3 regions of the Blastococcus saxobsidens DD2 genome follow, and region 2 is predicted to be linked to each of the others. Evidence: riboswitches for the same ligand, from Rfam matches in the RefSeq annotation. Region 2 holds a riboswitch; each other region holds the start of a gene.
The links. A riboswitch is a leader RNA that binds a small molecule or an ion and turns the genes downstream of it on or off. The one in region 2 is predicted to bind cyclic di-AMP.
Positions count from the first base shown of each region.

Region 1: it holds a riboswitch for cyclic di-AMP, as region 2 does, so the genes downstream of both, BLASA_RS23415 (LysM peptidoglycan-binding domain-containing protein) here and BLASA_RS13680 (lytic transglycosylase domain-containing protein) in region 2, are expected to answer to the same signal.
Region 3: it holds a riboswitch for cyclic di-AMP, as region 2 does, so the genes downstream of both, BLASA_RS09530 (C40 family peptidase) here and BLASA_RS13680 (lytic transglycosylase domain-containing protein) in region 2, are expected to answer to the same signal.

Region 1 is NC_016943.1:1,913,838-1,916,090, forward strand. It holds gene BLASA_RS08980 (hypothetical protein) at 1-550, shown strand, start outside; cyclic di-AMP (ydaO/yuaA leader) riboswitch at 837-979, shown strand; gene BLASA_RS23415 (LysM peptidoglycan-binding domain-containing protein) at 1,043-1,903, shown strand; gene BLASA_RS08995 (class I SAM-dependent methyltransferase) at 2,034-2,253, opposite strand, start outside.
Region 2 is NC_016943.1:2,880,729-2,882,981, forward strand. It holds gene BLASA_RS13680 (lytic transglycosylase domain-containing protein) at 243-1,145, opposite strand; cyclic di-AMP (ydaO/yuaA leader) riboswitch at 1,336-1,480, opposite strand; gene BLASA_RS13685 (class I SAM-dependent methyltransferase) at 1,606-2,253, opposite strand, start outside.
Region 3 is NC_016943.1:2,018,942-2,021,194, reverse strand. It holds gene BLASA_RS09530 (C40 family peptidase) at 72-1,028, opposite strand; cyclic di-AMP (ydaO/yuaA leader) riboswitch at 1,174-1,353, opposite strand; gene BLASA_RS09525 (hypothetical protein) at 1,539-1,856, opposite strand; gene BLASA_RS25920 (M15 family metallopeptidase) at 1,889-2,253, opposite strand, start outside.

The DNA.
Region 1 (2,253 bases), 970 kb from region 2:
GCACTTCCACATCGGTGCCGAGGGGGTCTGCCCGCCCGCATCCGCCGACTCGGACGGCGACGGCATCATCACCACCGCCGATGGTCAGCCGTTCTACGGGATGATCGGCTCCTCGCTGACCACCGAGGGCGACACCAGTGCCGACAGCGGCCTGGCCGTCGACCGCTTCCCGACCCCCGAGGATGACAGCTACACCTACGAGCGCACGTTCACGATCGACCAGGCCACGCAGGAGTCGTTCGCGGCCGGTACCGCGGTGCTGGTCGTGCACGGTATCGACGTGAACGGCAATGGCACGTACGACGCCGAGGCCGGTCAGAGCTCGCTCGACCCGTCGCTGCCGCTGGAGGCCACCGCCCCGGCCGCCTGTGGTGCCTTCACCGCCTCCCAGATGGGTCAGATGCCCACCGGTGGCGCCGAGACCGGCGCGGGCAGCACCGCCGGCATCGAGCACGAGGCCGCGATGGGTATCGGCGCGGTCGCCGTCGCCGGTGCGGCTGCCGCCGGTGCGGTTGCGTACCGCCGTCGCCAGGCCGCCGACCAGGCCTGATCGCACACCCGGTCCGCGCCGGGCGGGCATCGCCTGCCCGGCGCGGACCGGCCCCGGCTCGATCGACGGCCCGTGACCCCGGCCGCCGATCGGGCCTTCGGGTGTCAGCGCCCCCGCTCACGGGAAGCGGGGCGCTGCGCTCACGACCGGTCACGCGGCGTGCTTCTTCGCGGAGGGTCTCGGAAAAGGTCGGGTACGACCTACTGGTCTTCGGCCCCGTCTGCCTAGCCTTCGCACGTCCGCCGATCGGTGGACCCGGATGGCCGCCCGCCGAACCTGCCCACGGCCACCGGAGGCGTCGAGACGACGGGCAGGCGCGGGGGACCCACCGATCAGTGGCCCTCCGGGCCTCGGGGTGAAGCCGCAGCATGCGGCCGGGCAACTCTCGCCCGAACCCGACAGCTAACTCCGCAGGCGGCGAGAGGCTCACCACCCATGCTCAATCGCTACCGCACCCTGGGCCGACACCGTCGTCCCACCCGGAATCGCGCCGTGACGGCCGTGGCCTACCCGGCCGTGGTCCTCGCAGCAGCATCGGCCGTCACCCTGGGGTCCATCGCTCCGGCGGCGGCACACACCGGGGAGCACACGGTCCGTTCCGGCGACACCCTCAGCAAGCTCGCGGCCGGCCACGGCACCTCGTGGCGCAGCGTGTACGCCGACAACCGCGGCGCGATCGGCGCCAACCCGAACGCCCTGCGCGTCGGGCAGGTGCTCAGCATCGGCGGGTCCGGCGCGGCGCCGTCCGCCGCCAGGTCGGCACCGAGCGCCTCGGGCACGTACGTCGTCCGCTCCGGCGACACGCTGGCCAGGATCGCCGCCCGCCACGGCACCACCTGGCAGCAGCTGCACGCCCTCAACCGGCAGGTCATCGGGGGCAACCCGAACGTCCTGCGCGTCGGTCAGCGTCTCGTCCTCAGCGGTGCAGCAGCCCCGGCTGCCGCGCCGAGCGCGGCTCCTCCTCGTGCCACCCGATCGGGCCGGGCCGTCCCGGCCCCGGCTGCGTCGCCCGCACCGGCTGCGGCTTCGCGTTCCTACGGTGCCTGGGATTCGCACGTCCGACCGGCCGTCCAGGAGGTCGCCGAGCGGTTCGGCGTCTCGAGGATCCTCACGCGCCCCGGCCACACCCCGACCCAGGGCCGGGCGGCCGACTTCATGGTGTACACCGACCGCGCCAAGGGTGACGCCGTGGCCCAGTACGTGATCGACAACGCGGCCCGGCTCGGCGTCGAGTCCGTGATCTGGCGGCAGCGGATCGCCGGTCCGTGGACTGGTTGGACGTGGCAGGCCATGGCCGACCGTGGATCCCCGACGGCCAACCACATGGACCACCCGCACGTGGCGTTCCGGTAACCGACCACGGGGCCGCAGGGTTCCAGGACCGACGAGAAGCGCCCCTGCCCGGGATCGGGCGGGGGCGCTCCTCGTCGTACGGGCCGTATCCGCCGACTGGCGCATCCACGGTCGGACGTCGCCGCGGCGATCAGGCGGCGACCGCGGTGACGAACGTGCAGATCCCCTCGCCGGAGTCGGCCCGGTGGCGCACCCCGATCAGCCACAGCAGCGCGATCTCGATCCGGTGGACCAGCCGGCGCGGCCCCTCGAACCAGGTGCTGCCGCCGGTCGTGACCGTCACCTGCTCGAACCCGGCCAGCCGGACGTGCTCGGTGAGCATCCAGTCGGGAAGGATCGTGATGTGGCCG
Region 2 (2,253 bases):
CCGTCCGGTCGCTCGTCAACGACTCTAGGCATGCCGCACGTCTCCCGCCGACGCCGGGCCGGCAGGCACGGGAACGGGCTACGAGACGGTCGGCCCGGTTCTCACCGCGAATGCCGAGGCCGGGTCCCCCGCCTGAGACACCGGCCGTCGTCCCACAGGCCCGCATGCGATCGGCCCACCGATGCATCCGGTGGATCAGCGTTCGAGTTCTGCACGACCGGTGATCTCGGTGGGGGCTGCGATCAGTACCAGCCCTTGGACTGGAAAGCAGCCCACGCGCCGCAGGGGGAGCCGTACCGGTTCTGGATGTAGATCAGCCCGGCGTCGATCTGCCGGTAGCCGTCGGAGGTCTTGGCGATGCCGGTGCCGGCCCAGGTGGAGTCGAGGAACTGCGCGATGCCGTACGCGGTGCTCCGCGGGTTCTGCGCGTTGGGGTTCCAGCCGCTCTCCTTGCCCCACAGCCTCTCCAGGCAGCCGAACTCGCTGCCGGAGCCGCCGAGCTTCTGCATCGCGTAGTTCTGGTAGGAGCCGGACGGCGCGGCCTGGGGGGCGGGTGCGGCCGGCGCGGCCGGGGCCCGGCTCGCACGAGCCGCCGCGGCCTCGGCCTGGCGTGCGGCCTCGGCCTGGCGCGCGGCCTCGGCCTGGCGTGCGGCCTCGGCCTGGCGTGCGGTCTCCTGACGGGCAGCCTCCTCGGCCGCCTGGCGCGCGGCCTCCTGGCGGGCCGCCTCCTCCGCGGCCTGGCGCGCGGCCTCCTCGGCCGCGATCCGCGCCGCCTCCTCGGCAGCCCGGCGGTCGAGCTCGGCCTGCTCGGCAGCGGCTCGGGCCTCCGCGGCGGCGGTCTGCTCGGCGGCGCGCTCGCTGCGGCTGGCGGCGAGCTGCTCGAGCGAGTCGGCGGCGGTGTCGGCGACCTCGGCGACGTCGGCGGGCGCCTCGGTGGTGATGCCCAGCTGCGCCGCGACGCTCACCGACGCCAGCTGCGGCTTGGCGTGCGCGGCCGGCTCGTCGGCGACGACGACGGTGGCCACGAGGCCGCCCGCCGCGGCGACCGCCAGCAGGAGCCCCGCCCGGCCGGCCGGTCCCGGGATGCGGCTGCGGCCGCCGGTCGGGCGCAGGGCACGGGCGATGGAGGTGGCGCGAGGCTTCATGGGGTGGGACTGCTCCTGGTGCGGGGCGCAGCAGGCGGCCGGCCGACACGGCGGCGGGCTGCTGCGGGATGGTCGTGGCAGCGGGTGCGGGCGGGGCCCGGGCTCAGCGCGGGGACGGCGCCCGCGAGACCGCGTACCTGCTGCAGTTCCGTGCCAGGTGGGCCCGTGGGCTCGCCATGCGGCGGCGCTCCGTTCCTTCCGATGGCCGCCTACCGAGTTAGCTGACGGGTTCGGGCGGGAAGTGGCCCTACCCGCGCCGCGACGTGCGCGGCGCGCGATTCACCCCAGTGCTGCGGTGGGTCCCCGGCTCGCCCGCGGCTCGATGACTGCGGGTGACTCGGCGGCGCCCGGGCGGACCTCCCCGGATGGGGAGTGGACGACCGGCCGGGCGGAGCCACGGTAACCACCGTTATCGGGCCGTGACAATCCCCCGGTGACAAAACCTCCGGAACCCGGGGGCTCAGGGCAGCCGCCACACCGTCGTTCGGCGCACGGCCGCCGGCCGGGTGGGCGACGGCTCGGTGTCGGGGACGTCGTACACCGCCAGCGCGGCCAGCCGGTCCTCCGGCAGGTAGATCCGCCCCGGGTCGCCGATCAGCACCTCGGCACCGCCCGCGCGGGCGGCGTCCAGGAACGGCAGCACCCGGTCGGTCATCTCCCGGTCGTAGCAGACGTCGCCGGCCAGGATCACGCCCACGTCGGGCGGCTCGTCGCCCAGCACGTCGCCCACCGGGGTGATGCCCGGTGTCCCGTTCAGCTCGGCGTTGACGGTGACCGCGGTCAGCGCGAACGGATCGACGTCGCTGGCCAGCACCGCGGCCGCGCCGGCCCGGGCGGCGGCGACGGCGACCAGCCCGCTCCCGGCACCGAGGTCGAGCACCGTGCGCCCGGCGACGAGCTCGGGGTGGTCGAGGACGTACCGCGCGAGCGCCTGGCCGCCCGGCCACGCCGCGGCCCAGAAGGGTGGATCGGTGGAGGTGCGGCCGTGCTGGGTCTCCATCGCCTCCCACAGGGCGACGACGTCGGCGGCGACCAGCAGTTCCACCTCCGGCACCAGCGCGGGCCGCACCGGACGGGTGTGGGCGCGGACGAACTCGGGCGGGACGGT
Region 3 (2,253 bases), 860 kb from region 2:
GGCGCCGGGACGACGAGGGCCGGTGACCTCCGGAGAGGGCGCCGGCGCTCGCTGCGATGCTCCCGCGACTGTCAGCCGACGATGCGGCGGGCGCTGTTGAAGCTGCCCATCGCTGTCACGCTCGCCACCTTGACCGGCTGGCCGGAGGTCGAGGCGTGCACCATCTGCCCGTTGCCGATGTACATGGCGACGTGGCTGACCGGGCTGTAGAAGAAGAGCAGGTCGCCCGGCTGCAGTTCACTACGGGAGACCGGAACACCCATCTGCGACTGCATCCGGCTGGAGTGCGGCAGCATCACCCCGGCCGCGGCGTAGGCGTAGGACGTCAGCCCGGAGCAGTCGAAGGCGTTCGGACCACCGGCGCCCCACACGTACGGGTCGCCGGCCTGCGCGAGAGCGGTGTCGACGGCCACCTGCGCCGCGGAGCTGGGGGCGGTCACGCCGCTGGGCGCCGGGAGGCTCTCACCTCCGTGCGCGCGGGCCACCTCCTCCTGCTGCTGGGCGGTGAGTGCGTCGTACTGCCGCTGGTAGTCGGCGATCCTGCGCTCGAGTTCCTGCCGCGTGACGGTGATCTCGTCCACGACGCCCTGCGCCGCGGCGGTGGCGGCGGCCGCCGCCTCCCGCGACTCGTCGGCCACCTCGGCCGCCTGCTCCACCTCGGTGAGCACCTCGTCGGTGTGCTCCGCGATCGCATCGAGGGTGCCCAGGGAGAAGATCAGCTCGTCGGTCGAGTCACTGGTCAGGAGGAGGTCGAGCGGGGACATGCCGCTGCCGGTGTAGGCACTGCGGGCCAGCTGGCGGATCTGCCCGTCGAGGGCCGCGAGCTGACCCTCCGCGGCGACGACGGCCGCGCCGGCGGTCGTCGCCGCGGCCTGGTGCCCGGCGAGGACGACCCGTGCATCGTTGAGCTGCTCGGAGACGACCTCGAGCTCGTGGCTGGCCTCGGCCACCCGGGCGGCCGCCTGGTCGGCGGTCCTGACCTCATCGGGGACGGCGGACGCCGTGGCCGGCAGCAGGGTCACGGTCACGGCAGCGACGGCGCTGACCAGGAGACCGGAGCGCAACGCCCCCGAGCGGGGACTCCGCGTGAAAGCCACCTCGCGTTCGGTGTGGCGCTGTTCGCGGACATGCCTCAGGGGTGCGTCTGGGGTCGCCACGTGCGGCGGCTCTCCGTTTCTTCCTCAGCTACCGCCGACCGAGTTAGCTGACGGGTTCGGGCTGGGAAGACTGGCCCTATCCCCCACGCACCGGCGAGCCGGCCGCGGGAGAACTCACCCCAGAACTGCGGTGGGTCCCCGGTACACCCCGGGCGCCGGGACTGCACGCCGCGCGGTGATTAGGCGGTGTTCGGTCGAGGCCACCCCTCGACGGGTGACGACCACCCGGCCGAACGGCGACGACCCTAACGACCTTGATGTGCCTGTGACAAACGGGAACGGTGAGAACGGGTGGGACGGCATCCCGCCCCGTACGGCGCGCCTACCTCGGGATACACCCGGACGGGTGTATCTGCGGCCGCTCCGACGGGCACGGGACGATCAGCCCGTGCGCCGTCCGGATCCCTCGCCGCCGTGGCCGTCGGCGCCGTCGCGGTGACGCAGCGGGGGCACCAGGCCCCCCTCGGCCAGCGCGCGGACAGCCCGGCGCTCCACGTCGTCGAACTCCACCACCACGCCGGGCGGCGGGAGCACGACGTCCTCGGCGGTGACCGGTGCAGGACCACCGGTGCGCCCGGTCATCGGCACCACGACCGGATCGACCCCCTGCCATCCCGGCGGGGCCCCGAGCAGGACGGTGACCACGCAGTCGGCGCAGCCGGTCCCCCGGGCGGTGCAGGTGTCGCAGTCGATGAGCATCGCTTCTTCTCCTCCGTGAGTCGTTCCGCACGCTAGGAGGAGGCACCGACAATTCCGCCGCGGCCGCCGGCACCCGGGCCGCTCTCAGCTGCCCGCGTACTCCCAGTGCCAGGGCTCCTCGCGGCCGGTGCCGGGATCAGCCCACGTGGGGTGCAGGAATCTGAACCGGCGTTCGCCACCATCCAGGCGTACTGGGGGGTGCCGAACGCCTGGATGCCGCCGCAGAGATCCACCGCCAGCCCCCAGCCGTGGTTGCTCGTTCCGGGCACCGCCGCGAGCGCCGGCTTCTGCCCGTACAACCGCACCTGGCCGGCGTAGGTCCGGTAGGAGTCGGTGATGCAGATCGGAGCGCCGAGAGCCGCGGCGTAGGCCGCCGACATCGCCCGGTAGGCGGCCG